DNA from 3 places in the Streptomyces sp. P1-3 genome. Region 2 is predicted to be linked to each of the others. Evidence: riboswitches for the same ligand, from Rfam matches in the RefSeq annotation. Region 2 holds a riboswitch; each other region holds the start of a gene.
What was found. Region 2 has a riboswitch for cobalamin ahead of ACQUSR_RS10555 (ribonucleoside-diphosphate reductase subunit alpha). Riboswitches for the same ligand answer to the same signal wherever they lie in the genome.
Positions count from the first base shown of each region.

Region 1: it holds a riboswitch for cobalamin, as region 2 does, so the genes downstream of both, ACQUSR_RS26170 (cobalamin biosynthesis protein) here and ACQUSR_RS10555 (ribonucleoside-diphosphate reductase subunit alpha) in region 2, are expected to answer to the same signal.
Region 3: it holds a riboswitch for cobalamin, as region 2 does, so the genes downstream of both, metE (5-methyltetrahydropteroyltriglutamate--homocysteine S-methyltransferase) here and ACQUSR_RS10555 (ribonucleoside-diphosphate reductase subunit alpha) in region 2, are expected to answer to the same signal.

Region 1 covers NZ_CP192512.1:6,127,258-6,134,866, reverse strand. Annotated here, with positions in the region: gene ACQUSR_RS26190 (hypothetical protein) at 1-36, opposite strand, end outside; gene ACQUSR_RS26185 (alpha/beta hydrolase) at 326-1,474, opposite strand; gene ACQUSR_RS26180 (inorganic phosphate transporter) at 2,013-3,296, shown strand; gene ACQUSR_RS26175 (hypothetical protein) at 3,326-3,577, shown strand; cobalamin riboswitch at 3,729-3,888, shown strand; gene ACQUSR_RS26170 (cobalamin biosynthesis protein) at 4,049-5,107, shown strand; gene ACQUSR_RS26165 (cobyric acid synthase) at 5,739-7,268, shown strand; gene ACQUSR_RS26160 (putative cobaltochelatase) at 7,402-7,609, shown strand, end outside.
Region 2 covers NZ_CP192512.1:2,569,834-2,577,442, reverse strand. Annotated here, with positions in the region: gene ACQUSR_RS10560 (ribonucleotide-diphosphate reductase subunit beta) at 1-517, opposite strand, end outside; gene ACQUSR_RS10555 (ribonucleoside-diphosphate reductase subunit alpha) at 517-2,928, opposite strand; gene ACQUSR_RS10550 (hypothetical protein) at 2,933-3,079, shown strand; cobalamin riboswitch at 3,054-3,211, opposite strand; gene mctP (monocarboxylate uptake permease MctP) at 3,356-5,005, opposite strand; gene ACQUSR_RS10540 (DUF3311 domain-containing protein) at 5,002-5,274, opposite strand; gene ACQUSR_RS10535 (GntR family transcriptional regulator) at 5,385-6,164, opposite strand; gene ACQUSR_RS10530 (extracellular solute-binding protein) at 6,398-7,609, shown strand, end outside.
Region 3 covers NZ_CP192512.1:650,619-658,227, forward strand. Annotated here, with positions in the region: gene ACQUSR_RS02875 (DUF2867 domain-containing protein) at 1-498, shown strand, start outside; gene ACQUSR_RS02880 (MMPL family transporter) at 548-2,833, opposite strand; gene metE (5-methyltetrahydropteroyltriglutamate--homocysteine S-methyltransferase) at 3,009-5,333, opposite strand; cobalamin riboswitch at 5,533-5,728, opposite strand; gene ACQUSR_RS02890 (3-hydroxybutyryl-CoA dehydrogenase) at 5,856-6,746, opposite strand; gene aceB (malate synthase A) at 6,743-7,609, opposite strand, start outside.

The DNA of each region.
Region 1 (7,609 bases), 3.6 Mb from region 2:
TCGGAGCCTGGAGTCGCGCGGAGTACGGGACGTCACGGGCTCAGTCTCGCCTTTGACGGCCCGAAAGCCCAATCGGAACCCGTCCGGCGGATTTCCCGGCCACCGCCGGGACGCTACGACCGGTCCGCGGGCGCCGCGCCGACGGACCCCTTGGGTGCGGCGCCGACGGATCCTGTGGGGGCCGCGCCGCCCGTGGTGCGCGGGAACCTCTCCGGGCCGGTGCGCGGCAAGCCGCGCCGACCGGCTGCGCACCGTGCCGGGCCGCGCACCGTGCCGGGCGGTGCGCCGTGCCGGACGGTGCGCCGTGCCAGGCCGTGCGCGAGCGCTACATCAGCGGTGTCAGGAACCGCCTCAGGGTCTCTTCGTAGCCGGGCGGGTCGGCGTTCCACATGGCGGCGTGCGGGGCGTGCGGAACGGTGTGAAGGGTGACCAGGTCGGTGCGGAGCCGGGCCAGTTGGCGCGATGCGCCCCAGGGCGCCAGGGTGTCGTCCGGACCGTGCAGGATCAGGGTCGGCACGGACAGCTGCCCGGGGTCCACGTGGTCGGAGCCCGCGTGCTGCGGGCCCGCGCGCCGGGTGCGGCCCTGCGGCCGGATGCGCCCGTGGGCGGCCCGTACGGCCAGCGGAAGCAGCGCGGTGGGGACCCGGTAGGCGGCGAGGGCGCGCACGGTGGCCTGCCAGTCGAGCACCGGGGAGTCCAGCACGAGCCCGGTGATCCGGTGCCGCAGCGCGGAGTTGGCGGCGGTCCGCAGCGCCATCGAGGCACCGGTGGACCAGCCGTAGAGGACCACGCGCCGGGCGCCGTACCGCACGGCGTAGCGGACGGCGGCGTCCACGTCGTGCCATTCGGCGTCGCCGAGGTAGCCGGCGCCCTGGGACGTACGGGGCGCCCCGGGATCGCCGCGGTAGGCGAGGTCGAGGACGGGGAAGCGGTGCCGGTGCAGGAAGGGCAGGGCCACCATGGGGTGTTCACGGGTGGTGCCCAGGCCGTGCACGGTGATCACCCAGGTCGCGCGGGCGCCGGGGACGAACCAGGCGGGGAGCGCGCCGAGTTCGCCGGGGATGTCGACGTCGGCGTGGTCCAGGCCGAGGGCGTCCCGGGGGTTGCCGACGTACACCTGCGGGGTCAGCCGCACCCGGGCTCCGGGGGCCAGCGCACCGTAGGTGACCCGCTCCAGGCGGCGGACCACGCAGTCGACGGGGTGCGGGACGTCCGCGAGGACCGGCCCGACGACGGCGTGGGTGTTCTGGCCGGTGAGCCCGTAGCGCCCGGGGCGCAGCGCGGCGAAGCTGCGGGTCAGGGTGATCCGGCCGTCCCCGGCGGCGTGCACGGTCAGCGGCGGGTCGTGGGGCAGCGGCCGGTCCGGGGTGGGCCTGAGCGCGGCGTCGCCGGCGTACCGTCCGGCCGCCAGCGCGGCCGCTCCGGCACCGAGCAGGGTGGTGGCGGCCGCGGCCGCCGCGGTACGCAGGCGCACCACATCAGTGTGGGCGCGGACGGGGGAAGCGGCCAGCGGACGTCCCCGCGCGGGTGACGGCGCCGTCACCGGGCCGCAGCGCCCCGGATCCCGGCACCCGAAGCAGGCCCCGGCGCCCCCCGCCCTGGCGCCGTACGGCCCTGGCCCCCGGCCCCGGCCCCCGGGGCGGCCTGGCACGCTCACGCCGACCAGACGGCGCGCCGCGCACCCGGGCGATGATGTCCCTCGCACAAGGTCCCGTGGGTCCCGTAGGTCTCATAGGTCCCCCATGCGGGTCCTATAGGTAGGAGCGCCGTGGGACTCGTAGGAAGGTGCACCGCGGGACTAGTAGGTAGGTAGGGACGCCGCGGGACGCGGGCCTTCCAGGTCCGTCACGTATGTCGCGTGCGTCACTTCCACCCCGGATTGCCGCAGGCGCGGGCGGTCTGACGCACGCCCCCTCGGCCACGTCACCGCCAGGCCTGCACCAGTTCACCTTCCGTTCACCCTGTGTCCCTACGGTCGCCGTGCCACTGACGCCGAACGATTGCCTGGGTGAATGGAACACATCACGCTTCTCATCGGGATCGTGATCATCACGGCCTTGGTGTTCGACTTTACGAACGGCTTCCACGACACCGCCAACGCCATGGCCACCACCATCTCCACGGGCGCGCTCAAGCCCAAGGTGGCGGTCGCGATGTCCGCGGTGCTGAACCTCGTCGGCGCCTTTCTCTCCGTCGAGGTCGCCGCGACCATCTCCAAAGGCATCATCGACGAATCCGGAATCCAACCCGAAGTGATCTTCGCCGGGTTGGTGGGTGCGATCATCTGGAACCTGCTGACCTGGCTCGCGGGTCTGCCCTCCAGCTCCTCGCACGCGCTGTTCGGCGGTCTGATCGGCGCGACCGTCGCCTCGGTCGGCTTCGGTGCCGTGCACGGCGAAGAGGTCGTCATGAAGGTCCTGATCCCGGCCGTCGCCGCGCCGGTCGTGGCGGGCCTCGCCACCGTGCTGGCGACCCGGCTGACCTACGCCGCGTCCCGGAAGACCGACCCCGAGGCCAGCGCCAAGGGCTACCGGGCCGGGCAGATCGCCTCGGCCGGGCTGGTCTCCCTGGCCCACGGCACCAACGACGCGCAGAAGACCATGGGTGTGATGACCCTGGCGCTGATCACCGGCGGCGCGCTGGCCCCGGACTCGGACCCGCCGCTGTGGGTCATCGCCTCGGCCGGTATCGCCATCGCGCTCGGTACGTACCTGGGCGGCTGGCGGATCATCCGCACGATGGGCAAGGGCATCACCGACATCCAGCCGCCGCAGGGCTTCGCCGCCCAGTCCGGCGCCGCGGTGACCATCCTGGCCTCCTCCCACATCGGGTTCGCGCTCTCCACCACCCAGGTCTGCTCCGGTGCCGTGATGGGCGCGGGGCTCGGCCGCAAGGGCGGCGTGGTGCGCTGGTCGACCGCGGGCCGGATGGCCGCCGCCTGGGCGCTCACCCTGCCGGCCGCCGGCCTGGTCGGTGCCGCGGCCGCGCTGCTGGCGAAGCAGGGCGACTGGGGCGTCACGGCCGTCGCGATCCTCGCCGGCGCCGCCTGCGCCGCGATCTGGGTGGCATCGCGCCGCAAGCCGGTGGACCACACCAACGTCAACGACACCGGTGTGAGCGAGACCGAGCCCGCGGGTGTCGTCACCACCGCGCTCCAGGCGGTCGCCCCGCCGCCGGCCGGGCCCGTGGCCCCGGCCGAACCCGCCGCCCCGACCGGCTCCGAGCAGCGGGCCGAGTTCACGGCGTCCGCCGAGCCGGCCGCCACCCCCGCCGCCCCCGCACAGGCCACGGCCTGACCGCCCGGCCAAGGTAAGGAAGCGCTTCCATGAACATCGACTGGGCAGCACTCGGCCAGGTCTTCGGCGTCAGCCTCGTGGTGACCGTGGCCATGGTCGGGGTCTTCACCCTCGGCATCGTCGGTACGTCCCGTAAGCCGCAGCCCGAGGGGCAGTCCGAGGTGGCGGCGGTGACCGCCTCCGGCGGCCCGTCCGTCCTCGCACGCACCCTCGGGTACGCCTGCTACGCGGTGTGCGCGGCGGTCGTCGCCTACGGCATCAACCTCATCGTCAACGGCTGACGGCCGCCCGCGCCGCAGCCCCTCGTGCCCCGGGACACCCGTCCCGGGGCACGGCCGTGTGCCGGGCCGAGGGCGAGTTTCCCAGGTCAAGGGTGAGTTGACGGCCGTTCCCGCAGCATGGTGGACTGCCGAGGCCAAACGGCGGCAGGAGAGGAAGCCGGTGCGAGTCCGGCGCGGTCCCGCCACTGTCACCGGGGAGCGCTCCCCCACCGTGAGCCGAGGTCACGGCTCGTCGGACGCGGCCGCCACGCGCGGTCGTCGTACGCGGGCTGGAAGGCCGGGGGAAGCGCCGATCCGGGAGCCAGGAGACTCTCACCGCCGGTTACGTCGAGCCAGGGCGCGGACCCTGAGTGAGGACACCACGCCATGCCCGGCACCGTCACGCCGCCGCCCGCAGCCGCGGCTCCCCCGACCCCGACATCCGGCGCCGCCTCCCGAGCGGCCCGACGAGGCGTGACGGCGGGCTGACCGATGCGTGCCGACCACGCCGTGTCCTTCGCGTGCGGCGCCGCCCTCGGCTTCGCCTGCGACCTGGCCGTCGGCGATCCGCGCCGCGGGCATCCCGTGGCCGCCTTCGGGCGGGCCGCCGCCGCCGTCGAGCGGCGGCTCTGGCGCGACCACCGCGGCTACGGGGCGCTCCACACGCTGCTGTGCGCGGGCGGCGCGACCGCCGGTGCCGCGCTGCTGGCCCGTGCCGTACGGCGGCCCGCCGCCGCCTCTTCCCTCTCTCCCGCCTCCCCCGCCGTACGGTCCCTGTCCAGGACCGCCGACATCGCGCTGACCGCCGCCGCCACGTGGGCCGTGCTGGGCGGTACGTCGCTGCGCCGCGAGGCCCTCGTCATCGGGAACGCGCTCGCCGCCGGCGACCTGGCCGCCGCCCGGGCGCGGCTGCCGCATCTGTGCGGGCGCGACCCGCAGGCACTGGACGGACAGCAGATCGCGCGCGCGGTCGTGGAGTCGGTGGCCGAGAACACCTCCGACGCGGTCGTGGGCGCCCTGGTGTGGGGGGCGATCGGCGGCGTACCGGGGCTGGTGGGCTTCCGTGCCGTCAACACCCTGGACGCGATGGTGGGCCACAAGTCGCCGCGCCACCGGCGGTTCGGCTGGGCGTCGGCCCGGCTGGACGACGTCGCCGGATGGCCGGGCGCCCGGCTCACGGCGGCGCTGGCCGCGGTCGCCGGACCGGATCCGCGCGGCGCCCGGCGGGTGTGGCGCGCGGACGGCGGTGCGCACCCGAGCCCCAACGCGGGCCCCGTCGAGGCGTCCTTCGCGGGGGCGCTGGGGGTGCGGCTGGGCGGCACCCTCGCCTACGGCGGCCGAGTGGAGCACCGACCCGTACTGAACGCCGAGGGGCGGCCGGTGGAGGTCGCCGACGTCGCGCGCGCGGCCCGGCTGTCGCGGCGGGTCGGGGTGCTGGCGCTGGCGACGTCCGTCGCGGGACGGCTGGCGGTCTGCGCCCTGCGGTCGGCCCTGTCCGGCGGCGGCCGGGGACCGGTACGGCCGAAGGCGGCTGGAACGGGGGCCGGATGAGCGGCCACGCGTACCAGGTCACCGGCGCCCGCGTCGGGCAGGCACACGGCGGGGCCGGCCTCTCCCGCCGGACGCGGCGACCGCGGGCAGCGGTCGCCCGGCCACGGTGCGAGGCGGCGAGCGGCCGCCGGGAAGGACGCGGCATGAGCGGCCCCGGCGACGCGGCGCGGTGCCGTCCCGAGCACCGCACAGGCGGCGGCAGCAGGTCGTACGCCGCCCCGTCGGCCAACGCGTACGCGCGGGCGCGGGCGGCCTCACGGTCCGCCCGTGATGGGGCGCGGCGCGCTCCTCACGCTCGCGCGATCCGACCCGGGCGCCCCGCGCAGCGGGGCGCGCCGTACGCCTCGTACGCGCCGTACGCCTCTTATACGCGCGCCGCGCAGGCGAACGCCGCGCTCACGCGGTACGCGGCCGGGCCGCGTGCCGCGATGCCGCGCCGGGCATGGTCTACCGCGGGCCACACCCCGCACGCAGCGCGGCCGGTGGCCGCTGGAAGGGGGACCCCTATGAGCGACGCACGCGCGGCCGCCGGGCAGCAGGTGCTGGGGATGGCCGCACCTCTGATCCCTCCTTGCCCGCCCTCGGGCAGGAGGGGCCCAGCGGGCGGAGAAGCGATTGAAGGAGACGCGGCATGAGCGGCGACCGAAGCCGCCTCGGTGGCGGACTGCTGGTCGCGGGGACGACCTCGGACGCGGGCAAGAGCGTGGTGACGGCGGGCATCTGCCGGTGGCTGGCCCGCAAGGGCGTGTCCGTGGCGCCGTTCAAGGCGCAGAACATGTCGCTGAACTCGTTCGTCACCCGCGACGGCGCCGAGATCGGGCGCGCCCAGGCGATGCAGGCCGCGGCCGCGCGCGTGGAGCCGAGCGCCCTGATGAACCCCGTCCTGCTCAAGCCGGGCGGCGACCGCAGCAGCCAGGTCGTGCTGCTGGGCAAGCCGGTGGGCGAGCTGAGCGCGCGCGGCTACCACAGCGGGCGGCAGGAGGCGTTGTTCGGCACCGTGACGGAGTGCCTGGAGGAGCTGCGCCGTACCCACGACGCGGTGATCTGCGAGGGCGCGGGCAGCCCCGCCGAGATCAATCTGCGGCGCACCGACATCGTCAACATGGGGATCGCGCGGGCCGCCTCGCTGCCCGTGGTGGTGGTCGGCGACATCGACCGGGGCGGGGTGTTCGCGTCCTTCTTCGGTACGACGGCGCTGCTGTCGCCCGAGGACCAGCGGCATGTCGCGGGCTATGTGGTGAACAAGTTCCGCGGCGACGTGACACTGCTGGAGCCGGGCCTGGACATGCTCCGCGACCTGACCGGGCGACCCACGCTCGGCGTGCTGCCGTACGCGCACGGGCTCGGCATCGACGAGGAGGACGGGCTGAGCGTGTCGATGCGCGGGGCGGTTCGGGAGAGCGTCGTCGCGCCGCCGCACGGCGCGGATGTGCTGCGGGTCGCGGTCGCCGCCGTCCCCCTGATGTCGAACTTCACGGACGTGGACGCGCTGGCCGCCGAACCCGGCGTGATCGTGCGGTTCGTGGACCGGCCGGAGGAGCTGGCCGACGCCGACCTGGTGGTGCTGCCCGGCACCCGCGGCACCGTGCGGGCGCTGGCGTGGCTGCGGGAGCGGGGCCTGGCCGACGCCGTCGTGCGGCGCGCCGCCGAGGGGCGGCCGGTGCTGGGCATCTGCGGCGGCTTCCAGATGCTCGCCGAGCGCATCGAGGACGACGTCGAGTCCAGGGCGGGGACGGTCGACGGGCTCGGCCTGCTGCCGGCACGGATCCGCTTCGCCGCCGAGAAGACCCTCGCGCGGCCCGTCGGCGCGGCCCTGGGCGAGCCGGTGGAGGGGTACGAGATCCACCACGGCGTCGCCGACGTGGGCGGCGGCGACGAGGCGTTCCTGGACGGCTGCCGGGTCGGGGCGGTGTGGGGGACGCACTGGCACGGCTCGCTGGAGAGCGACGGCTTCCGCCGGGCGTTCCTGCGGCGGGTCGCGGCGGACGCGGGCCGGGCGTTCGCCCCGGCGCCCGACACGTCCTTCGGCGCGCTGCGCGAGGAGCAGTTGGACCGGCTGGGCGATCTGATCGAGGAGCACGCGGACACGGACGCGCTGCTGCGGCTGATCGAGGACGGGGTGCCGCGAGGGCTTCGCTTCATTCCACCGGGTGCGCCGTGAGCGAGTGCGTCGCGCGGCACCCGAGGCTTGTTCCCCTACCCGCCCCTTCCCGCTTCGTCCCCAAGCTCCCCCATAGCGCTTCGCGCATGGGAGGTACCCCCAGGACGGGCTGGATTTTTGGAGGTACGACCGCATGAGCCCCACCCCCTACCCCTTCACCGCGATCGTCGGCATGGCCGACATGCGGCTCGGCCTGCTGCTCAACGCCATCTCGCCGGCGATCGGCGGCGTGCTCGTACGCGGCGAGAAGGGCACCGCGAAGTCGACGGCGGTGCGGGCCCTTTCCGCGTTGCTGCCGGGCATCGACGTCGTCCCCGGCTGCCGGTTCTCCTGTGACCCGG
Region 2 (7,609 bases):
GCAGGAAGCGGCGGCGGTCCGCCTTGGACTCCAGCCGGTCCAGCTTCTCGACCTCGTTGATCCACTTGAAGCAGAACTGGGCCTTCTCCCGGATGGACGGGATGTTCTCCACCGCGTCGAAGGCGGCGGCGCGGTCGTCCGGGTCGGGCAGGTAGGTGTCCAGCAGCGTCAGATAGAACTGGACGTGCACGGCCTCCTCGAAGAGCTGCCGCGACAGGTACAGCCGCGCCTCGGGGGAGTTGATGTGCTTGTACAGCGTGAGCACGAGGTTGTTCGCCACGATCGAGTCACCGGTGGCGAAGAACGCGACCAGCCGCCCGATCAGGTGCTGCTCGCCCGGCGAGAGCTTGGCGAGGTCGGCCACGTCGGAGTGGAGGTCGACCTCCTCCACGGTCCAGGTGTTCTTGATCGCGTCGCGGTAGCGGTCGTAGAAGTCCGGGTACCGCATCGGCCGCAGGGTGAGCTCGAAGCCCGGGTCCAGGAGGTTTTTCGAACGGCTTTCTGGGGTGTTGCTCATTACTGGCAGGCCTCGCAGGACTCGGGGTTTTCCAGGGAGCAGGCGATCGCCTCGGCGTCGGGCGTGGCCTGCTGGGCGGGGATCGGGGCGGCCGCGGTGGCCCCGTTGGCGCGCGCGGACTGTGCGATCCGGGTCGCCGGGCGCGAACGCAGGTAGTACGTGGTCTTGATCCCCTGCTTCCAGGCGTACGCGTACATCGAGCTGAGCTTGCCGATGGTGGGCGACGCCATGAAGAGGTTGAGCGACTGGCTCTGGTCGAGGTACGGGGTGCGCGCGGCGGCCATGTCGATCAGCGCGCGCTGCGGCACCTCCCACGCCGTGCGGTACAGGTCGCGGATGTCCTGCGGCACCCAGCCGAAGTCCTGGACCGAGCCGTTGGACTCGCGCAGCGCCTCGCGGGTCTGCGCGTCCCACACGCCGAGCCGCTTCAGGTCGTCCACCAGGTAGGAGTTGACCTGGAGGAACTCACCGCTGAGCGTCTCGCGCTTGAAGAGGTTGGAGACCTGCGGCTCGATGCACTCGTAGACGCCCGCGATGGACGCGATGGTCGCCGTCGGGGCGATGGCCAGCAGCAGCGAGTTCCGCATGCCGGAGGTGGACATCCGCGTGCGGAGCGCCTCCCACCGCTCGGGCCACGTCATCTGCGCGTCGGCGTAGTGGTCGGGGTGCAGCACGCCGCGTGCGGTGCGGGTCGCCGACCAGGCGGGGTGCGGGCCGTGCCGCTCGGCGAGGTCGCAGGACGCCTCGTACGCCGCGAGCATGATGCGCTCGGAGATCTTGGTCGACAGCGCCTTGGCCTCGGCGGAGTCGAAGGGCAGCCGCAGCCGGAAGAACACGTCCTGAAGGCCCATCAGACCCAGGCCCACCGGCCGCCAGCGGGAGTTGGAGGCCCCGGCCTCTTCCGTGGGGTAGAAGTTGATGTCCACCACGCGGTCGAGGAAGGTGACGGCCGTACGGACCGTGCGGTCCAGCTTCTCCCAGTCCATGTCGCCGTCCGCGCCCAGGTGCGCGGCCAGGTTGACCGAGCCCAGGTTGCACACGGCCGTCTCGCCGTCGTCGGTGACCTCCAGGATCTCGGTGCACAGGTTGGAGGAGTGGACGACCTTGCCGGGCTCGGCGGTCTGGTTGGCGGTGCGGTTGGCGGCGTCCTTGAACGTCATCCAGCCGTTGCCGGTCTGCGCGAGCGTCCGCATCATCCGCGCGTACAGCTGCCGGGCGGAGACGGTCTTGATGGCCTTGCCCTCGGCCTCGGCCTTGCGGTACGCCTCGTCGAACCGCTCGCCCCACAGGTCGACCAGCTCGGGAGTGTCGGACGGGGAGAACAGCGACCAGTCGGCGTCGGCCTCGACCCGGCGCATGAACTCGTCCGGGATCCAGTGCGCGATGTTGAGGTTGTGGGTGCGGCGGGCCTCCTCACCGGTGTTGTCCCGCAGCTCCAGGAACTCCTCGATGTCCGCGTGCCAGGTCTCCAGGTAGACGCAGGCCGCGCCCTTGCGGCGACCGCCCTGGTTGACGGCGGCGACCGAGGCGTCGAGGGTCCGCAGGAACGGCACGATGCCGTTGGAGTGCCCGTTCGTGCCTCGGATCAGTGACCCGCGGGCCCGGATGCGGGAGTACGACAGGCCGATGCCGCCGGCGTGCTTCGACAGCCGCGCCACCTGGTGGTAGCGGTTGTAGATCGAGTCCAGCTCGTCCAGCGGCGAGTCCAGCAGATAGCAGGACGACATCTGCGGGTGGCGGGTGCCGGAGTTGAACAGGGTGGGGGAGCTGGGCAGGTACGACAGCGTGCTGGTCAGCCGGTACAGCTCGCAGACGTCCTCCAGGGCCCGGTCCGAGAGGTCCTCGGCCAGCCCGCAGGCCACGCGCAGCAGGAAGTGCTGCGGGGTCTCGACCACCTGACGGGTGATGGGGTGGCGCAGCAGGTAGCGGCTGTGCAGGGTGCGCAGGCCGAAGTAGCCGAAGCGGTCGTCGGCGCCGTCGGCCAGCGTCTTGTCGACCAGGGTGTCCAGGCGGGCGGCGTGGGTCCGTACGAAGGCGGCCGTGGAGTCGGCGATCAGGCCCTCGCGGTGGCCCACCTCGACGGAGGCGGAGAAGGAGACCGCGCCCTGCCCGGCCGCCTCCTCGGCGATGGCGAGGGTCAGCAGCCGGGCGGCGAGCCGGGAGTACTCCGGTTCCTCGGAGATCAGGCCGGCGGCGGCCTCGGTGGCCAGGGCCCGCAACTCCGCCTCGTCGGACCCGGCGTGCCGGCCGCGCAGCGCGGCGGCGGCGACCTTGCCGGGGTCGGTGGCGGGAAGATCCGCGGTGAGATCGGTCAGGGTACGCAACAGGGCGGTTCCGGGCGCGTCGGTGGCGGCCGCGGAGCCCTTGGAGTCCTGGGCCGCTGAAACCGGATCGGCGGGCGCGATGGTCACGGAAGTGCTCTCCCTCGCTCGGCTGGGGGGCCAGGAGGGGTGGTGCGCGATGGGCGCATACGGGCGTGCCGTACCGGAGCAGGGCATGCCGCGCAGCGTCCACCGGCCCAACCCGCGAGGCCCGGACGTGTTCGAGGCCGTCGGCAGGTAGTCGGACTTCACGCGCACGCAAAAGCACACACGTACACCGTTGCGGGACAGTTCCGGATTCGCGCCGGATTCCCCTGCGGCGACAGCGAGGATGAGCATACATCTTGTGTTGACTGCCGCACGCGCCACCACATGTTGTGTCACTCGGTTTGAGCTTTCGCACGAATGTGCTATATCGGGAGGCTGTTGGAGGCGTACGCCGGCATGCGGAAGGGGCGCGGCGAGAGCGCCACGCCCCTGTCCTCCACGCTACCTCGCGGCTGTGCGCCGTGCGCCGTCAGTGTCCGCCCGGCGTCTTCACCGGCGCCGCCCCGGCCGCCTCCACGGCCGGCTCGGCCTTGGCGCGCGGGTCGCCCGCGTCCGCCGTGTAGTCCTCGGGGGAGGTCTCGTCGATGCCGTCGGGCGCCTTCAGGGCCCGCAGGACGACGGTCAGGGCGACCGTGACGGCCACGTTCAGGACGAAGGCGGTCAGGCCGATGTAGCCGATCTCACCAATGCCCGGGATCTCCTTCTGGCTGCCGCCGAAGTGCTTCTGGGTGGGGCTGGCCACGCCGTACGCCGCGACCGTGCCGTAGACCATGCCGACCGCCCACCCCGCGAGCAGCGCCCAGCGGTGGAACCAGCGGGTGAACAGACCGCCCACCAGTGCCGGGAAGGTCTGCAGGATCCAGATCCCGCCCAGTAGCTGGAAGTTGATCGCCACCGTCTTGTCCATGGTCAGGACGAAGGCCAGCGCGCCCACCTTGACCAGCAGGGAGACCAGCTTGGAGACCTTCGTCTCCTGCTCCGGGGTGGCGTCGGGCTTGAGGAAGTCCTTGTAGATGTTGCGGGTGAACAGGTTCGCCGCGGCGATCGACATGATCGCGGCCGGCACCAGCGCGCCGATGCCGATCGCGGCGAACGCCACGCCCGCGAACCAGTCCGGGAACATGTCCTCGAACAGCTGCGGGATGGCGAGCTGCCCGTTCTCCACCTTCACGCCCGCCGCGATCGCCATGAAGCCCAGCAGCGCCAGCAGTCCGAGCATCAGCGAGTACAGCGGCAGGATGGTGGTGTTGCGGCGGATCACCTCACGGCTGCGGCTGGAGAGCGTCGCGGTGATGGAGTGCGGGTACATGAACAGCGCCAGCGCGGAGCCGAGCGCCAGCGTCGCGTACGCCCACTGCGAGGCCTCCGGTGGCGCCAGTGCGCCGCGTGGCTTCCCGGTCGCCTCGTTCGGCTGCGAGAACGCCTCCCCGGCCTTGGCGAAGATGTCGTCGAAGCCGCCCAGCTTGATCGGGATGTAGATGATCGCCACCACGATGACGATGTAGATCAGGGTGTCCTTGACGAAGGCGATCAGCGCGGGCGCGCGCAGCCCGGAGGAGTAGGTGTACGCCGCGAGCACGCCGAAGGCGATGAGCAGCGGCAGGTCCTTGATGAACCAGTTGGTGTCCTCGCCGCCACCGACGCCCATCACGTCCAGCACCGCCTGGATGCCGACGAGCTGCAGCGCGATATAGGGCATCGTGGCGAGGATGCCGGTGACCGCGACGGCCAGCGACAGCCCCTTGGAGCCGAAGCGGCCGCGGACGAAGTCCGAGGTGGTGACGTACCCGTGCTTGTGCGACACGGACCACAGGCGGGGCAGGAAGGTGAAGATCAGCGGATAGACGAGGATCGTGTACGGGACGGCGAAGAAGCCGGCCGCGCCCGCCGCGTACACCGCGGCCGGGACCGCGACGAAGGTGTACGCGGTGTACAGGTCGCCGCCCAGCAGGAACCAGGTGATCCAGGTGCCGAAGCTGCGCCCGCCCAGACCCCACTCGTCGAGGTTGTCGGCGTTCTCGGCCGCCCGCCAGCGCGCGGCCATGAAGCCCATGACGGTGACGGCCAGGAAGAAGACGATGAAGACGGTGAGTGCCACGCCGTTCACTCCGTCGTTCACTTCGCCGCACCCCCCTCGCGGGACGCGCGCAGCGCCCGCTGCTCACGGCGGACCAGGACGTACGCGATCGCCGTCAGCCCGGTCGAGATCAGCACCCACAGCATCTGGTACCAGTAGAAGAAGGGGATCCCGAACGCCTTGGGGTCGACCTTCGCGTACGAGCCGACCCACAGCATCGCGACGAACGGCGTGACCAGGCAGAGACCGATCACCACACGCGAGGGTGTGACGACCGGTCTGATGCCTTGTGTACCGGGTTTTTCGGACATGCGGCGGCTCCGCCCCCTCGTTGATCACCTGCGGTAATGCGCACGAAATCTAGGCCAGGGGTACGACGCCCGTCACTACCTGTCCGTATATCGGTATGACAAACAAATGGTCAGCCGTTGGGCCGCTGAAGCCGCGCGACGAACTTGTAGCGGTCGCCGCGGTAGACCGAGCGCACCCACTCCACCGGCTCGCCGTTGGCGTCCAGCGAGTGCCGGGACAGCATCAGCATGGGCAGCCCGACGTCCGTGCCGAGCAGGCCCGCCTCGCGCGGGGTGGCCAGCGAGGTCTCGATCGTCTCCTCCGCCTCGGCCAGGCGGACGTCGTACACCTCGGCCAGCGCCGTGTACAGCGACGCGTACTTCACCAGGCTGCGCCGCAGGGCGGGGAAGCGCTTGGCCGACAGGTGCGTGGTCTCGATCGCCATCGGCTCCCCGCTGGCCAGCCGAAGCCGCTCGATCCGCAGCACCCGGCCGCCCGTGGCGATATCCAGCAGTTCGGCGAGCCGGTCGTCGGCGGTCACGTAGCCGATGTCGAGCAGCTGCGAGGTGGGCTCGAGGCCCTGGGCCTTCATGTCCTCGGTGTACGAGGTCAGTTGCAGGGCCTGGGAGACCTTGGGCTTGGCGACGAAGGTGCCCTTCCCCTGGATCCGCTCCAGCCGCCCCTCGACCACCAGCTCCTGGAGCGCCTGGCGCACCGTCGTGCGCGAGGTGTCGAACTCGGCGGCCAGTGTGCGCTCCGGGGGGACCGCGGTGCCGGGCGGCAGGGTCTCGGTCATCTCCAGCAGGTGCCGCTTGAGCCGGTAGTACTTGGGCACGCGTGCGGTGCGCGTCCCGCCGGTCCCGTTGCCGGTCTCGGCCGGAGACCCGGCCGTATCCCCGTCGGTCTCCATGACGCGCCTTCCCGCCTCCTGTCCTGCTGCCGTCACCGGCTCCTCCGTCTTCAGCGGCTCACATCGTGGCACGGCCAGGCGGCCCCTCGGCTCAGATGTCGTGTGATGTCGGTCCGGTAACGGAGCCGACAGCGACTCTTATACACCCTTGACACCCCTAAAGGTCTAGGCCAAGCTGCGGGGCACTGGTCTAAACCATTAAAGACCAATCCAGTCCTGTTGAGGAGTGTGCGGTGAAGCGTGGGCTCATAGCGGCGACCGGTGTCGCGGCAATGCTGGTGAGCGTCGCGGCCTGTGGGTCCGGCGACGGCGACAAGAAGTCGGGGGCGGACGGCTTCAAGGGGGAGACGCTCACCGTCTGGGCGATGGACGGCTCCACTCCCGACGGCTGGACCAAGGACGTCAAGGCCGAGTTCGAGAAGCGGACCGGCGCCAAGCTGAAGATCGAGACGCAGCAGTGGAACGGCATCCAGCAGAAGATCACCACCGCGCTGTCGGAATCCGATCCGCCGGACGTCATCGAGATCGGTAACACCCAGACCCCCGCCTACGCCGAGACCGGCGGCCTGGCCGACCTGACCGACCTCAAGAAGTCCATCGGCGCCGACTGGACCGAGTCGCTGAACCAGTCCGCGGTCTACGACGGCAAGCAGTACGCCGCCCCGTGGTACGCCGCCAACCGCGTCGTCCTCTACAACAAGAAGATCTGGGCCGAGGCCGGCATCAAGGAGATGCCGAAGACCCGCACCGAGTTCTTCAAGGCGCTGGACACGATCGAGAAGAAGACCGATGCCGAGCCGATCTATCTGCCCGGGCAGAACTGGTACTTCTTCGACGGCCTGACGATCGGCGCCGGCGCCGAACTGGTGAAGAAGGACGGCGACAAGTGGGTCTCCAACCTCGCCGACCCCAAGGTCGGCAAGGCCATGGACATCTACAAGCAGTACCAGTCCTTCAGCAAGGCCCCCAAGGACAAGGACGAGGCCACCCCGCAGCAGGGCGAGGTCTTCGCCAAGGGCAAGACGGGCGCCTTCATCGGCATGGGCTGGGAAGCCGGTGTGGCGATCAAGGCCAACCCGAAGATCGAGAAGGAGATCGGCTACTTCACCATCCCGGGGGAGACCGCCGGCAAGCCGGAGGGCGTCTTCCTCGGCGGCTCCAACCTCGCCGTCGCCGCGGGCAGCGAGAAGCAGGAGCTGGCCAAGGAGTTCCTGAAGATCGCGCTGTCCGACACCCTCGAGAGCCGGCTGGCCGAGGAAGCCGGCGTGATCCCGAACAAGGTCTCCCTGCAGACCGCGCTGAAGGGCAACGCCGCCGCCGAGGCCGCCGCCCCGGCGGTCAAGGCCGGCGGCACCACCCCGCTGATCCCCGAGTGGGCCGCGGTGGAGAACGCGCCGAACCCCATCAAGGCCTACATGACCGCCGTGCTGAACGGTGAGTCGCAC
Region 3 (7,609 bases), 1.9 Mb from region 2:
CCTGACGACTTCCCGCGACTGGTGCGGCAGACGACCGCGGGCGACACGTCGGACAACCCGTCCTGGGCCGCCCGCACGCTCTTCGCGATCCGCTGGAAGCTCGGGAAGCTGCTCGGCTGGGACGACCCGGGCGCCGGCGTCGGTTCCCGGGTGCCGACGCTGCGCGACCGGCTGCCGGCCGATCTGCGTGACGGCCCGTCCGGACCGGAGTTCGACCGCCTGCCCTTCAAGTCGGTCTATCTGACGGACAACGAGTGGGCGGCGGAGATGGGCAACCGGACCTGTCACGGGGTGATGCACATCACCTGGGTCCCGGACGGCGCCGGTGGGTACCGGGGACAGATGGCCGTTCTGGTGAAGCCGAACGGCGTGTTCGGGAAGGCGTACATGGCCGCGATAGCACCGTTCCGGCACCTGATCGTGTACCCGCCGCTGATGCGAGGCATCGCACGGGAGTGGCGGGCCGGCACGCCGCAGGACTCGCCGCCCGCGCCCTAGCCCGTCCCCTGGGCTGACAGCACAGCCTGCGCGGGGCCCGGGCCCGCTGTCAGTCGGCGGGGGCCGAGGGCGAGGCGCGCCGTTCGCCCTCGCCCTCGACGTCCATGTGCGGCAGCAGCCGGTCCAGCCATCGCGGAGTCCACCACGCGGACTTGCCGAGCAGGGTCATGGCGGCGGGCACGAGCAGCAGCCGGACGATCGTGGCGTCGATGAGCACGCTCGCCGCCAGCCCCAGGCCGAGCATCTTGACGACGATGTTGTCGCTGACGATGAAGGCCGCGAAGACGCTGACCATGATGAGCGCCGCACAGGTGATGACGCGGGCGGTGATCTCCAGCGCGTGCGCGACGCTCGCCTTCGGGTCCCCGGTCGCCAGCCATGCCTCGTGGACGCGGGACAGCAGGAAGATCTCGTAGTCCATGCTCAGCCCGAAGACGATGGCGAACATCATCATCGGCACATAGCTCTCGATCGGCACATCCCCCGAGACGCCGAGTGCCGGACCGCCCCAGCCCCACTGGAACACCGCCACCACGACACCGTAGGAGGCCGCGATCGACAGCACGTTGAGCACCGCCGCCTTGACCGCGACGAGCAGCCCGCGGAAGACGATCACGATGACGACGAAGGCCAGGCCGACGACCACCGCGATGATCAGCGGCAGCCGGCTGGAGACGATGTCGAGGAAGTCGACCTGCGCGGCGGTCGTGCCCGTCACGTACGTCGTGGCCTCGGTCCCCGACACCGCCTCGGGCAGCACGTCGTCCGTGAGGCGGTTGACCAGGTCGACGGTCGTCTCGTCCTGCGGAGCCTCGTCGGAGTAGGCGGTGGCGATCAGCACGTCGCCGTCCGACGTGGGCGTCAGCGGGGTGATCGTGGCCGCGTCCGGCACGTCGGTGAGGGCCTTCTGGGCCTGTGCGGACAGGGCGGACCGGTCGGCCTGAGGAACCCGGCTCTGGTCGATGACGAGGGTGAGCGGCCCGTTCGAGCCGGGCCCGAAGGCGGAGGACATCAGGTCGAAGGCGCGCCGGTCCGTGAACGACTTCGGGTCCGCGCCGTCGCCGATGTGCCCGAGCTGGATGGACAAGAGCGGGATCGACAGGACGGCCAGGGTGATGACGCCGCCGGCCAGGAACCACCAGGGGTGGCGCTCCACGCGCTGCGCGTGGCGATGCCAGCCGCCGTGGGCCTCCTCCCCGGGCCCCGCGTCCGACTCGGCGATGGGGGTGCGCACGCGGTACGTGTCGATCCGCCGCCCGATGAGCCCCAGCAGCGCGGGGACCAGGGTGATCGCCCCGAGGACCGCGGAGACCACGGTGACCGCCGCGGCCAGCCCCAGCTTGCCGATGAAGGAGATCCCGGAGACCCACAGTCCGGCCAGCGCGATGATGACGGTGCAGCCCGAGACCAGCACCGCCCGGCCGCTGGTGGCCGTGGCCAGGCCGGCGGCGCGCACCGGATCCGCGCCGTGCATGAGGTTCTGCCGGTGCCGGGTGACCAGGAACAGGGCGTAGTCGATCCCGACGCCGATACCGATCATCGTGGCCAGCGTCGGTGAGACGGTGGCGAAGGTGAACGCGGCCGCCAGCAGCCCCAGGCCGGCCAGGCCGCAGATCACGCTGATCAGCGCGGTCAGCAGGGGCAGCCCGGCGGCCAGGACGCTGCCGAAACCGATCAGCAGCACCACGATCGCCACCCCGAAGCCGATGGCCTCACTGGCGCGGTCGTCCGGCCTCGGCCGGTCCAGCTCGCCCAGCGGACCGCCGTATTCCACCTGGACGCCCGCCGTCCTCAGCGGTTGGACGGCGTCGTCCACGCCGTCCAGGTAGTCGTCCCCCAGCGTCGAGGGCTGCACGTCGAAGCGGACGGTGATGTAGGCCGTCTTCTGGTCGGTGGACAGCGGCCCGACGTCCTGGCCGCCGGTGGGCTTCGGCGGTGGCTTCGATCCTGGTGCGGGCAGCGGGTTCTGCACGGCGAGCACGTGCGGCAGCTTCTTGAGGTCACCGACGGCGGAGGAGACCTGGCCGCTGACATCGGTGAGCGGCTCGGCGGCGTCGTGCAGCACGATCTGGGCGCTGTAGCCGCCGGCCGCCGGTTCATGCGCCTTGAGTACGTCGATGCCGTCCTGCGACTGCGTGCCGGACAGCGTGAAGTCGTCCGAGTACTCGCCCCCGTGCGCCCGGTCCAGTACCTGGAGTCCCGCGAGGGCGGCCAGCCAGAGGACGATGACGGTTACGAAGTGGCGGGCGCACCACTCGCCGATGCGCCGCAACCCGCCCTTCGGCCGCGGTGCACCGGATGTGGCCCGCTCACGCGGAGGCTGTGGCGCCCGCATGCGAGCATTCAATGCCCGCCCTGCCGGTCGCCGCACCCCGTCACCGGAGAACGGGTGAAAGGGAGGCGGCGACCGGGTGGGATCTTCACGGCTTGCCGCGGCCGCGGCCGGGGCGGACAAAGCGCGCGTCCGTCCCGGCCGCTGTCATCTCAGGAGGCCGCGGCGGGCAAGCACCTCAGGACGTCGTGGCGGGCAGGCCGTCCCGGACGTCGCGGGCCGCCGTCACCATGTTCTCCAGCGAGGCCCGTACCTCGGGCCAGCCGCGGGTCTTCAGCCCGCAGTCGGGGTTGACCCACAGCCGCTCGGCGGGAATGGCGTCGAGCCCCTTGCGCAGCAGGGCCGCGGCCTCGGCCGTGGTCGGGACGCGCGGGGAGTGGATGTCGTAGACACCGGGGCCGGCCTCGCGGTGGTAGCCGGACGTCGCGAGTTCCCGGGCCACCTGCATGTGGGAGCGGGCGGCCTCCAGGCTGATGACGTCGGCGTCGAGGTCGTCGATGGCCTGGAGGATGTCGCCGAACTCGGCGTAGCACATGTGGGTGTGGATCTGGGTGTCCGGGCGGACCCCGCTGGTGGTCAGGCGGAACGCCTCGGTGGCCCATTCCAGGTACGCCGGACGGTCGGCCGCGCGCAGCGGCAGCGTCTCGCGCAGCGCGGGCTCGTCCACCTGGATCACCGAGGTGCCGGCCGCTTCGAGGTCGCCGACCTCGTCCCGCAGGGCGAGTGCGACCTGGCGGGCGGTGTCGCCCAGCGGCTGGTCGTCGCGGACGAAGGACCAGGCCAGCATGGTGACGGGGCCGGTGAGCATGCCCTTGACCGGGCGGTCGGTGAGTGACTGGGCGTACGTCGTCCAGCGCACCGTCATCGGTTCGGGGCGAGAGATGTCGCCGGCCAGGATCGGCGGCCGGACGTAGCGGGTGCCGTAGGACTGGACCCAGCCGTGCCGCGTGGCGAGGTAGCCCGTCAGCTGCTCGGCGAAGTACTGCACCATGTCGTTGCGTTCGGGCTCGCCGTGCACCAGGACGTCGATCCCGGCCTTCTCCTGGAAGGAGAGGACCTCCCGGATCTCGTCCCTGATGCGCTCCTCGTAGGCGGCGGTGTCGATGCGTCCGGCGCGCAGGTCGGCGCGGGCGGCACGCAGGTCGGTGGTCTGCGGGAAGGAGCCGATGGTGGTCGTGGGCAGGAGGGGCAGGCGGAGGTGGGCGCGCTGGGCGGCCGCCCGTTCGGCGTACGACTGCGAGCGGCGGCCGTCGGCGTCGGTGACGGCCGCGGCGCGGGCGCGCACCGCCGGGTCGCGGGTGAGCGCGGAGCCCGCGCGGGAGGCCAGGCTGGCACGGTTGGCGGCGAGTTCCGCCGCGATGGTGTCGGTGCCCCGCGCCAGGCCGCGGGCGAGGGTGACGATCTCGGAGGTCTTCTGGCGGGCGAAGGCGAGCCAGCGGGCGACCTGCGGATCGATGTCGCGCTCGGCGGTGGCGTCCAGCGGGACGTGCAGCAGGGAGCAGGAGGCGGACACGTCGACCTGGCCGGCGAGGCCGAGGAGCGTGCCGAGGGTGGACAGGGACTTCTCGAAGTCGTTGATCCAGATGTTGCGGCCGTTGACGACACCGGCGACCAGGCGCTTGCCGGGCAGCCCGCCGACGGCGGCGAGGTCGTCGAGGTTGGCGGCGGCGGATTCGGTGAAGTCGAGGGCCAGTCCGTCGACCGGCGCCTTGGCCAGGACGGGCAGGGCTTCGCCGAGCCGGTCGAAGTAGGAGGCGACCAGCAGCTTCGGGCGGTCGGCGAGGCCGCCCAGGTCCCGGTAGGCGCGGGCGGCGGCGTTCAGCTCGGCCGGGCTGCGGTCCTGGGCCAGGGCGGGTTCGTCGAGCTGCACCCATTCGGCGCCGGCCGCGCGCAGGTCGGCGAGCACCTCGGCGTACACCGGAAGGAGCCGGTCGAGGAGCGTCAGCGGGACGAAGTCCGCCGCGGCGCCGGGGGCGGGCTTGGCCAGCAGGAGGTAGGTGACGGGTCCGACCAGTACCGGCCGTGCGGCCGCCCCGAGGGCGAGGGCCTCCTTCAACTCGGCGACCTGCTTGGTGGAGTCGGCGGTCAAGACGGTGTCAGGACCGAGTTCGGGCACCAGGTAGTGGTAGTTGGTGTCGAACCACTTGGTCATCTCCAGCGGCGCCACGTCCTGGGTGCCGCGGGCCATCGCGAAGTACCCGTCGAGTGCGTCCGCCTCGACGGCGGCGCGGTGCCGGGCGGGAATCGCGCCGACCATGACGCTGGTGTCCAGGACGTGGTCGTAGTACGAGAAGTCGCCCGTCGGCACCTCGTGGACGCCGGCGTCGGCCAACTGCCGCCAGTTCGACCGGCGCAGGGCGGCGGCGCACTCCCGGAGGGCGTCGGCGCTGACGCGGCCCTTCCAGTAGCCCTCGACGGCCTTCTTCAGTTCCCGGTTCGGGCCTTGCCGGGGGTAGCCGTACACGGTGGCCCGTGCTGCCGCGGCTGCGGACTTCGCTGTCACGGAACTCTCCTTCGCGAGCGTGTCTCCTGACAGATCCCGGTACGGGACGAGGGCGCGAAGGGATGGCGAGCGAGGCGGAAACCGCACCACGATCGGTGTGCGTCCGCCCGCTGTGGACTCCCCCGGACTGCGTCCGGGAGTACCGCCGACCCGCCCTCGAGGTCACCGAGATCTCCGCGCGCGATCGGTCGCGCGCGGGCAACGGGCAGGTCTTCGGACTCGCGGGCGCTTCCGCCCGTGAAGGGCGGACACCTACTGGCCGTCGCTTCCCAGACCCGGCCGGGTCCAGTGCGTGTGACGGCGGTCGTTCCCGCTCACCGCTGCGGGGCAGTCCCGGATTCCCACCGGGTTCCCTCTTACGACGCGCCTGCCTGGCGGGCAGGGCGAACCAGCTGCATCCGCCAGCCTAGCGCCGGACGGAACGTCAGCGCAGCGGGGGCGTGGAGCAGGTCGGTCGCCCGCTCCACGCCCCGCCCCGCGGCGGCCCGGGTTCCCTCGGCCCCGGCCCCGGCCCAGGGCCCCTCAGCCCCGGTCGTAGGTGTGGAATCCCCGGCCCGTCTTCCGCCCGAGCAGCCCCGCCTCGACCATCCGCTGGAGCAGCGGCGGCGGGGCGTAGAGGGGCTCCTTGAACTCGCCGTACAGGGACTCCGCGATGGCGGCGACCGTGTCGAGGCCGATCAGGTCGGCCAGCTTGAGCGGTCCCATCGGGTGGGCGCAGCCCAGCTCCATGCCGGCGTCCACGTCGGCGGCGGTGGCGAAGCCGGATTCGGCCATCCGGATCGCCGCGAGGAGGTAGGGGATGAGCAGGGCGTTGACGACGAACCCTGATCGGTCCTGGGAGCGGATCGCGGTCTTGCCGAGCGTCGCGGTGGCGAAGTCCTCGGCGGTACGGACCGTTTCGGCGCTCGTGTGCAGTGAGGTGACGATCTCCACCAGCGGCATGACGGGCACCGGGTTGAAGAAGTGCAGGCCCAGCACGCGGTCGGCGCGCTGGGTCGCCATGCCGAGGCGCATCACGGGGATGGCGGAGGTGTTCGTGGCCAGCACCGCCTCCGGATCCTCGACGATCTTGTCGAGGGCGGCGAAGATCCCGGTCTTCACGTCCGCGTTCTCCACGGCGGCCTCGACGACGAGCTGCCGGTCGGCCAGGTCGTCGAGGCTGCCGGTGAAGACGAGCCGGGCAAGCGCGTCCTCGGCGCGGACGCGGTCCAGTCTGCCGCGCCGGACGGCGCGTTCGAGGGAGGCGGCCACGCGTTCCCGGGCCCCGCGGGCCGCCGCGGCGTCCGCCTCGCAGACCACGGTGTCGAGCCCGGCGCGGGCGCAGACCTCCGCGATGCCGGCGCCCATCTGGCCGCCGCCGACCACGCCGACCCGCTGGACGGACCCGCTCACGGTCTGGAGGGAGGCGCTCATGACCGCACCTCCGGCCGGCGGACGAGGTGGCGCGCGTAGGCGTCGGGGGTGAAGAACGCCGGAAGTTCCTTCGCCAGCGCGGTGCGTTCGAGGATGCCCCGGGCCTCCGCGGCGCGCGCGTCGGGTCGTTCTCGTTCCAGGGCCGCGCGCTCGGTGTCGAGCAGCCGCAGCACGGTGTCGCGGTCGGCGGCGCCGTGGCGTACCCACTGCCAGATCTGGCAGCGGGCGATCTCCGCGGTCGCGGCGTCCTCCATGAGCCCGTGGAGCGCGACGGCGCCGCTGCCGCGCAGCCAGGCGTCGAAGTAGCGCAGGGCGACGGCGATGTTCGCGCGGATGCCTTCGGGCGTCGGCGGGCCGCTGACGCGGCGGACGGCCAGCAGGTCGGCGGCGGTCACCTCCACATCGTCGCGGGTGCGTTCGATCTGGTGGGGCCGGTCGCCCAGCACTCCGTCGAAGACGTCGCGGCAGACGGGGACGAGGCCGGGGTGGGCCACCCAGGAGCCGTCGAAGCCGTCCTCGGCCTCGCGCTCCTTGTCCAGGCGCACCGTGGCGAGAGCCGCCTCGTTGGCCTGCGCGTCGCGGCTGGGGACATGGGCGGCCATGCCGCCGATCGCGTGGGCGCCCCGCTTGTGGCAGGTTCGTACCAGCAGTTCGGTGTAGGCGCGCATGAACGGCGCGGTCATGGTGACCTTCGCCCGGTCCGGGAGGACGAAGTCGGGGCGGTGCGCGAAGTTCTTGATCAGGCTGAAGAGGTAGTCCCAGCGGCCCGCGTTCAGCCCGGCGGAGTGCTCGCGCAGTTCGTAGAGGATCTCCTCCATCTCGCAGGCGGCGGTGATGGTCTCGATGAGGACGGTGGCCCGGAT